Regions from separate parts of the Desulfovibrio faecalis genome, predicted to be linked through region 1. Evidence: predicted binding sites of a transcription regulator. Region 1 holds the regulator's gene; each other region holds the start of a gene.
The links. The regulator sigma-54, encoded in region 1, starts transcription at its own class of promoters, with help from an activator protein. The targets are predictions, from matches to a motif close to CTGGCACGGNNNNTGCTT.
Positions count from the first base shown of each region.

Region 1 (2,199 bases):
TGCGGGCGTGCCGCCGCTGGGCCTTTACGCGGGCCACCTGGCGCTTGATCTGCGATTCAACCTTGTCTGTCACAAGGTCAATGGCGGCGTACATGTCCGAAGTCTGCTCCGTGGCGTTGATGTGCAGGCCTTCGCCCGTAACGGTCACTTCGCAGCGATGACGGAACTTGTCGACTGTCAGCACAACGACAACTTCAAGGCCAGAGGCCTTGCCAAAAAACCGTCCCAGCTTTTCCATGCGGCGACGGGCATACTTCTTCAGATGTTCGGAGGCTTCAAAGTTCTTGAAAGCAAATGAGATGTTCATAAGTTCCTCCTAAGTATTGAGCCACTCGACGGGGAATCAGAAATGCTCCTTGCGCCTTGACGAAGATGGAATATCAAGCGCCGTGCGGTATTTTGCCACCGTGCGCCGCGCAATATTGACCTTGAGACGCTCCTTGAGCATTTCGCCGATACGCTCATCGCTGAGGGGGGATCGGGTATCTTCCTCAGAGATGAATTTCTTGATCAGAGCCTTGACGCTTTCTGAGCCTACCTGGCTTCCGTCATCGAGTTCAAGGCCGCTGTTAAAGAAAAACTTCAATTCAAAGATGCCGTGGGGCGTTGCCACATACTTGTTGGTGGTAATGCGGCTCACCGTTGATTCGTGCATGCTGATGTCGTCAGCAATATCCTTGAGAATGAGCGGCGCGAGCTTGGTCACGCCGTCCTCAAAAAATGGCTGCTGGTGGCGCACAATGCTTTCCATAACCTTATAAAGCGTGCGCTGGCGCTGATACAGGCTCTTGATAAGCCATGAGGCGGAGCGGATCTTTTCTGCGCAGTAGTCCTTTTCCTTCTCAGAGCCGCCAATGTTCATCTGGCTCATGGCCGAAAGCTGCAACTGGGGCAGGCCGTCATCATTGAGCAAAATCACAAATTCGTCGCCCATCTTGTACACAAATACATCGGGGCTTACGTAGGTTGGCTCGCCGCCGCCAAAACTTGCGCCGGGCAATGGGTCAAGGCTCTGGATGATATCCAGATACTCCTTGAGCTCTTCCATATCGAGCTTGAACTTGCGCAGCAGGGGCTTGTAGCGCTTGGCCTCGAGGTCTTCGAGGTGCGATTCTACCAGCTCCACGAGGATTGGGTCGCGGGCGTAATTGAGGCTCTTGATCTGCACCATCAGGCATTCGCGCGCATCGCGCGCGGCAACGCCGATGGGATCAAAAAGCTGCACCCTCTCAAGCACGGGCAGCACGGCCTCGGGCGCGACCTGGGCCATTTCGGCCACTTCTTCAATGCTGGCTTGCAGGTACCCGGCGGAGGAGAGGTTGCCGATAATGACCTCGCCAATGGCCTTCTGCTCTTCTGTCAGCGACGAAAGGCGCAACTGCCAGAAAAGATGCCCCTCAAGGGTGGGCTTGGCCGCATATCGGGCTTCAAGAGGCGAAATTTCTTCGGCAAGTTCAAACTCGCGCGACTGCGATAGGCGGGGGGTGCTGGCAAACTCACCGAGGTAATCTTCCCAGTCGGCGTCCTTGGCCAGTTCCCTGTCGTACACTTCCTCCTTTGGGGCTTCGCGGCTTTCCTCGTGCTGCTCCTGGGAGGCATCGTCCGTAAGTGAAGATTCTTCGAGAAAGGGGTTTTCAAGCAGTTCCTGCTGCACAGTTTCCAGAAGTTCCACGCGTGAGAGTTGCAACAGCTTGATTGCCTGCTGCAATTGCGGGGTCATTACCAGTTGCTGTGACAGCTTAAGTTGCTGCCGTAGTTCCAGTGCCATGTGTGCTCTTTTGCATTAACTAGCCATAGGACTATAGACTTATCTGTTTACAAGTACTGTGCCACATCTGCAAAAATTATGCAATAGCTAACAGTTGCAAGATCAGGTTCGCGGTATCGCCAACCAGCAGCAAGGGCTGCCAGCGCCAAAAATCCAGATTTGGCGCAGCATTTGCGCCATTGAAAATAATCTGCGCACCAAAAAAGGGGAAGGCAATGCCCTCCCCTTTTTGCGCGATTTTGCGATACCCAAGCTTGGTGAAAATCAAAAAGCCTCGCTGCGTTAGAGCCGCAAATTACACCTTGGCGAACTTTTTCGCCGCTCCGATAAATTCGCGGAACAGCGGATGCGCGTTCATGGGCCGGGACTTGAATTCGGGATGGAACTGGCAGCCAAGGAACCAGGGGTGGTTCTTCAGCTCAATGATTTCC
Region 1 covers NZ_JBRBQR010000001.1:2,356,152-2,358,350, forward strand. Annotated here, with positions in the region: gene hpf (ribosome hibernation-promoting factor, HPF/YfiA family) at 1-307, opposite strand, end outside; gene rpoN (RNA polymerase factor sigma-54) at 344-1,768, opposite strand; gene ACUZ79_RS10365 (hypothetical protein) at 1,845-2,036, opposite strand; gene ACUZ79_RS10370 (CTP synthase) at 2,064-2,199, opposite strand, start outside.

Region 2 (2,199 bases), 1.2 Mb from region 1:
CCTTCTGGGCGGCTTTGACGCGGGCGTCGTCGGGCTTGGCGCCAGCGGCGGCAAGGTTGTTCAGTTCAGCCATCTTGGAAAAATGCTGTTGCATGGTGGGCTGTGTTTTTTCAACAAAGCTCTGGTGAATCTGCTGCATGGTTTCCATCTGCTCGCTGGACAATCCCATGCCAGGGCCCATGCCGTAACCCATGCCGGGGCCCATGCCCATGCCTGTGCCGGGGCCCATGCCTGCGGGGCCCTGTCCGTCGCCGTTCCGGGCGGAGGCAACGCCCGAAAGGCCGAGGAAGATGGCAAGGGTAAGGGCCGCGCCGCTGGTAACGATCTTGGAGGTCTTCATTGTAGTATTTCCTTTTGTTTTGATGGTAGTTGCGTGTTGGTTAGGTGATTATTTGCGCAGGCTGACGGAAAGCTTATCGCCCGTAGCCATGCCCGTGGCCGTGGGGGCCGTGCGAGCCGGATTGACCGTTGCCGCACCAGGAGGAACTGACCTGGGTACCCTCCGTGCTGGTGGCAGAGGCGTTTACCGCAAAGGCCAGCACCAGGGCCAGAGAAGCAAAAATCAGAGTAAGTTTGATAGAGTTCATGAATATGCTCCTTTAGTTCGGCCTGCAGAGGGCAAGGCCGTTCAGATGCTTTTTTTCAGTTTTTCGTATTCCTCAAGAGTGATTTCTCCAGAGGCCAACCGCCTTTTAAGAATCGCCATGGAATCTGTATAATCCATGTTTCTTCTCTGCGACGGGAATATTCTGCTGATAAAAGCGACCGCAAGGGAAATAATCAGTATCATGAATATGAGGTGCGTCATGCCATTTCCCCATCCCATTACGCTTCCTATATCGCAGCCATACATATCCGTATCCTCAATGTGACGTTGCGCCGTCAGTTTGTTATTTGTCTTCTGATTGGTGCTGCGCATTTCAGCGCCGTTTGATGCTGTATAGGCAAAGGCCGTGCCAAGATGAGTGGAACATTGTAACTATATAAATTTATTGTATTAAATTGAATTGATAAGTCCCCAGCGTTCTCTGTCTGGATTGATGTTGTCCATTTTTTACTCAGTTGGCTGGCCAGCTATCCAATTTTTACCGGGGGGCTTGCGGGGTGAGTAAAAAATACATACTTATGATACTGCGCCGTTGAGGAAACACTCATGATCCGTTTTCGCCCATCTCTCTCCCAGCGCTTGTCGCGCATGGGCCTTTCACCCTGGATGCTGCTTGGGGCGGCCCTTATTCTCGGCCTGACACTGGTGGGGCTTTCCGTGCGCAGCAACCAGCGCGAGCGGGCCTTTATGGTGCACAACCTTACGGACAGGGCCGAGGCGCTCATCTGGGCGCTTGAAGCCGGAACCCGTACGGGCCTGCGCCTCAGTCCCGGCACAGTGCTTGGCCTGCGCCCGCTGCTCAGCGAAACGGCCCGCCAACCCGGCATTCTCTATATGGCTGTTACCGATGTGAGCGGGGCCATACTTGCCCAGAGCGGCGACAGCTCGCCGATTCCCGGCGTGCCGGATGACGCCGCTCCGGAATTTTCTCCCACTCCCATGATGGTGCAGCCTCAGGATATCCCCCCCCTTGCAGATGTTTCAGACCGGCCCATGTGGCGGGTGCGCAATGTGGATGGAAAAGAAGTTTTTGAGGTTTTTCGAGTATTTGCGCCCCTGAGTCGTTCACATGGGCAACAGCACATGGGTGGGCAACAGCATATGGGCGGCGGGCACGGCTCCCACGGCATGGGCATGATGGGCCGCATGCTGGGGCGTTCCCCTGATATTGACGGGCCTGACCCCAATGATGTGTTTGACAATCCGCCTCCTCCCCCTCCCGCACGAGGAGGGTTTGGTGGTCGTCCCGGTCCTGAGGCCCCCCGGCAGGTGGTGGGCGTGGCTCTGGTGGGCTTTGACGCGCGCCCCTTTGAGGATGCTCTGGCGCAGGACGCGCGCAACAACCTGCTCTCTGCCGCGCTTGCGGCCGCATTGGGGTTGGCTGGTTTTGTGTCCCTGTTCTGGATGCACAACAACCGTCGCTGGCGGCGTATTGTGCGCGATCAGCAAGTCATGGCCGCAGAAGTTGTGGCAAACCTCCCCCTCGGGCTTGTGATCAGTGATCCGAACGGGCGTATTGCCATGATCAACGACACGGCTCTGTCCATGTTCGGCAAGCAGCGCGCAGAAATATTTCCTTCTGGCACGGAGGC
Region 2 covers NZ_JBRBQR010000001.1:1,204,185-1,206,383, forward strand. Annotated here, with positions in the region: gene ACUZ79_RS05340 (periplasmic heavy metal sensor) at 1-340, opposite strand, end outside; gene ACUZ79_RS05345 (hypothetical protein) at 414-587, opposite strand; gene ACUZ79_RS05350 (SHOCT domain-containing protein) at 629-919, opposite strand; gene ACUZ79_RS05355 (two-component system sensor histidine kinase NtrB) at 1,154-2,199, shown strand, end outside.
Region 2: the regulator sigma-54 is predicted to act here: its motif matches at 943-960, upstream of ACUZ79_RS05350 (SHOCT domain-containing protein).

Region 3 (2,199 bases), 450 kb from region 1:
ATTCCCTTGAAATGCTTATCTGGCGTACATCCTGACCACGGCGCTCATCCGCCGGATACTTCAAGAACTTCTGGCTGAGCGTAAAACTACCATCCCCACCGCCGAACCACTGCCTGCATTTCTGCCGCATATGCCGCGCATAAGCCGTGCGCCCGATCTTGCCCGCTGTATCTCTTACGCGGGTTGGCGTGTTCACGCTTTGCAGTTTTTACACTACCGTTCCTATTTTGATACAATTTTGAATCAAACTCTCCCGGCACCGCCATACATATCTTTGCGGCACGCAGGGCTGAGCATGCTTGAAGAATAAGCCCTTTTGCCTCCCCCACTGGCTGAACCGCCCGAGCAGATGCATTCTTGCCTGAACCGCCACCATCCTCCCCCACACTGCTCTCAATTCGCCCCTTTTTTTGTGATTAATCCCTACCCCCGCCCCATTTACCTGATGGGCCGGGCTTTCGCATTCATGGGCAGTCAGTGCTGACCTGCCTGCTTTCCTCTGCCGCGTCCATCACAGAGCGCCCCAAATGCAGCCCAGTCTGCCCCCGCATATTCACGCTTGGTGATTTCTCTGCAACACGTTCCCAATTTCAAACAAATTTGTATCGCCGATTCACGACCAAAATTTTTCTTCAAATAAAAACCTATTATTAAAGAAACTTACAGAGAACAGAGTTTTTTCTGCACCGTGGGCCATCTTAACAATTTTGTATTGATTGTGCATGCAGATCATAAAATTAAGTAATAATATTGGATAGTTAATCTAACGGCACGGTTTCTGCAGAAAGAGGGACAAGCGCAACGAGCGCGGGAACATCAAACCCAGAGGGAATCTCATGCGTCAGGTAGCTATTTACGGCAAGGGCGGCATCGGCAAGTCCACCACCACACAGAACCTTAACGCCGGTCTTGGCGAAATGGGCAAGAACATCATGATCGTGGGTTGCGACCCCAAGGCCGACTCCACGCGCCTTATCCTGGGCGGCCTTGCCCAGCAGAGCGTGCTCGATACCCTGCGCGAAGAGGGTGAAGACATCGAGCTGGATCTGGTGCTCAAAAATGGCTTCAAGGGCATCCGCTGCGTGGAATCCGGCGGCCCCGAACCGGGCGTTGGCTGTGCCGGGCGCGGCATCATCACCTCCATTGGTCTGCTGGAACGCCTTGGCGCCTACACCGAAGACCTCGACTACGTGTTCTATGACGTTTTGGGCGACGTTGTGTGCGGCGGTTTCGCCATGCCCATCCGTGAAGGCAAGGCCCAGGAAATCTACATTGTGGCTTCGGGCGAAATGATGGCCCTCTACGCCGCCAACAACATCTGCAAGGGTATCAAGAAGTACGCCAACACCGGCGGCGTGCGCCTTGGCGGCATCATCTGCAACAGCCGCAAGGTTGATGGCGAAGCCGAGCTTGTCTCTGCCGTTGCCAAGGAAATCGGCACCCAGATGATCCACTTCGTGCCGCGCGACAACATGGTGCAGCGCGCCGAAATCAACAAGCAGACCGTTATCGAATTCGACCCCACCTGCGGACAGGCCGACGAATACCGCTCCCTGGCCCAGAAGATCGATGGCAACGACATGTTTGTCATTCCCAAGCCCCTCTCCCAGGAACGGCTCGAAGAGCTGCTCATGGAACACGGCTTGATGGACGCCTAATCACCCAGCACGAAACGGAGAACAGCTATGCAGATGATTCGCACGATTATCCGGCCCGAAAAAACCACCGAGGTTCTCTCCGAGCTGCTGGCAGCGGGTTTTCCCGCCGTTACCAAGCTTGATGTGGTGGGGCGCGGCAAGCAGAAAGGCATCATGGTGGGCGATATCCAGTATGATGAAATTCCCAAGCAGATGCTCATGCTTGTGGTCAGCGACGAAGACAAGGACGATGCCATCCGCGTTATCCTGCGCGTGGCAAAAACGGGCGATGGTCACTTTGGCGATGGCAGAATCTTTGTTTCAAGCGTCAGCGAGGCCTGGACCATCAGCAGCGGCAAGTCCGGCCTGTAGGAGGCTCCCATGCAGGAAATAGTTGCAATGGTTCGAGCCAACATGGTGGCGGCGACAAAGAACGCCCTGTCCAAGGCCGGATGCCCCTCATTCTCATGCACCAAGTGCCTGGGACGCGGCAAAAAAGGCATGGATCCCGCCACCCTGCGCATGGTTATGGAAAGCGGCGAGCTGCCGCGCACTCCGGCGG
Region 3 covers NZ_JBRBQR010000001.1:1,901,821-1,904,019, reverse strand. Annotated here, with positions in the region: gene ACUZ79_RS08495 (class I SAM-dependent methyltransferase) at 1-35, shown strand, start outside; gene nifH (nitrogenase iron protein) at 837-1,658, shown strand; gene ACUZ79_RS08485 (P-II family nitrogen regulator) at 1,686-2,009, shown strand; gene ACUZ79_RS08480 (P-II family nitrogen regulator) at 2,019-2,199, shown strand, end outside.
Region 3: the regulator sigma-54 is predicted to act here: its motif matches at 767-784, upstream of nifH (nitrogenase iron protein).

Region 4 (2,199 bases), 1.6 Mb from region 1:
TCCATCCGGCGGTTTATGTTAACGTGCGCGACAATACCAACAAGGTTTTCGGCCTGCGCACCCAGGTGGAGACATGGCTGCAACGCCAGGGCTACACGGTAGTCCCAAACCCCAGCGAAGCGGGCTACATCCTCCAGATAGTCGTGCTCGCCGCCGGGACAACCGCGCCGGAAACCGCCCGTCAGGTGGTGACTGCCGGGTATGACGCACCCTCGCAACTGAGCGGCAAGGGCGGTACCGCCATGGTGGCGGATGTGCTGCTGGTGCAGCGGCATGTTCCAAGCACTCAGGGGTCCCGCAGTAAAAATCTCAAAAACATTGGCAAGCGCAATGCCGTTGGCAGCAGCCAGATGCGCATTGCCCTGCTTGCCCATCAGGAATTCAAGACCGGCGCGGGCATGCCCCCGGTCTTTGCCGAAACCCTTGCCAAGGAACTGGCGACCTCCGTTCACAGCGCCAACACCGAAGAAGCCCCAGCCCAGCCCGCCAAGCAGTAGCCGTTTCCGCGCGGAAGCCCCGCCGGAACCCCTACCCCATCGTCTTTCCCAAGGGCAACCGACGCTGTCGGTTGTCCTTGGTATTTGCGGCAGCCCTGACGGGTTCCTCCGCCAGCGTCAGCATTCCGGCGCAGGCCTGATCCGCAAAATATAACCTGTCGTTTTACCCGCGCATATCCAGAGTTGGCACTGTACTTGCTTTTTCCTCAACGCGGAGCCTCAGCCCCGCAGGAGGAACACATGGCACTTTCCAATTTTCTGATCCGCCCCCCATCTGATGCACAAAAGGCCCAGGCGGGAGCTCCACGCCGCACTGCGTCTGCACAGGCCGGAAACCCCGCGTCCTTTGCCAACATCATGAGCGGCCAGACCACCAATGCGGAAAACGCCAGCACTGCCGAAATGCAGCGCGCAGGCATGACCCTGGCCGGGAACATGGGGCAGCAGGGCATGGTACTGGCAGGGCGCTCGCCAAGCGATCTTGCCCGCACACAGGTATTCAGCAAGGCTGAAACCGACATGCGGCAGACCAAGGCCATTGACAGCCTCATGCAGACAGTATCCGGCGGCAACTCCACCCTTGATCTTGCCCGCAGCATGGGTACTGCCCGGCATCTGCGCTCCATGACCAGCGCCATGGACAACCGCATCAAGGGACTCAGCATGGGCGATTTTGTCCATTCGCGCACCCAGCCCCAGGCTCAGGCCCGCACCAAGGCCTCGCACAAGATAGAGGACATGGAGCTCGGTCAGCTTTCAGCCCGCTTTGAGTCTGGCAGCGACGGCATTGCCGCCGTGGGCTATGACCGCAACGGCGGCACCTCCTACGGCAAGTATCAGGTATCGTCACGCGCGGGCAGCCTGAAGGATTTTCTGGATTTTCTGGACACGGAAGCGCCGGATCTTTCCAAGCGCCTGCGATCATCCGGCCCTGGCAATACCGGCAGCCGCAAGGGAGCCATGCCCGACACATGGCGCGCCATTGCCAACGAACAGCCCGAGCGTTTTGAGGATCTTCAGGAGGCCTTTGTACGCCAGAGCCATTACAAACCCGCGCTGGAATCCATATCTCAGCGCATCGGCCTGAACCCCGACAAGGTTTCCACCGCCATGCGGGAGGTTATCTGGAGCACATCGGTGCAACACGGCCCAGCGGGCGCGGCCCGCATATTCGAGAGGGCGCACGCCATGAGCGGCAAACCGACCGATGCCGCCTATGAGCGCAACCTCATCAACAACGTGTACAATATACGCGTGGGGCAGTTTGGATCTTCCGACAGCAATATTCAGGCAGCCGTGGCCAACCGCTTCAAGCAAGAAAAGGCCCTGGCCCTGAACCTTCTGAACGGCGGCAAAACCTCGGCGCTGGCATAAGGCGGTCAATCAATGGAGACCACCTGCTCTGCGGCTGACCGCTCAGGCACCACACTGGTCATCAACCTGACGCGTTTTGGCGACCTTCTGCAATGCCAGCCCCTCATTGAGGATCTGTATCGTCAGGGCCAGACCGTGCATCTGGTGTGTCTGGACAATTTCTCCAGCGCCCAGCCCCTGCTGCGCCATGTAGAACGCACCTGGCCCCTGCCCGGCGCGCGGCTCATGGCCGACATGGACAAGGATTGGCGCATCGCAACGGCTCTTCTGCTGGAATTTGCCCGCACCGTCAGGAGCGAGGCCAGGCCAGGCTGCGTTGTCAACCTGA
Region 4 covers NZ_JBRBQR010000001.1:801,519-803,717, reverse strand. Annotated here, with positions in the region: gene traT (complement resistance protein TraT) at 1-497, shown strand, start outside; gene ACUZ79_RS03540 (VgrG-related protein) at 738-1,871, shown strand; gene ACUZ79_RS03535 (glycosyltransferase family 9 protein) at 1,884-2,199, shown strand, end outside.
Region 4: the regulator sigma-54 is predicted to act here: its motif matches at 681-698, upstream of ACUZ79_RS03540 (VgrG-related protein).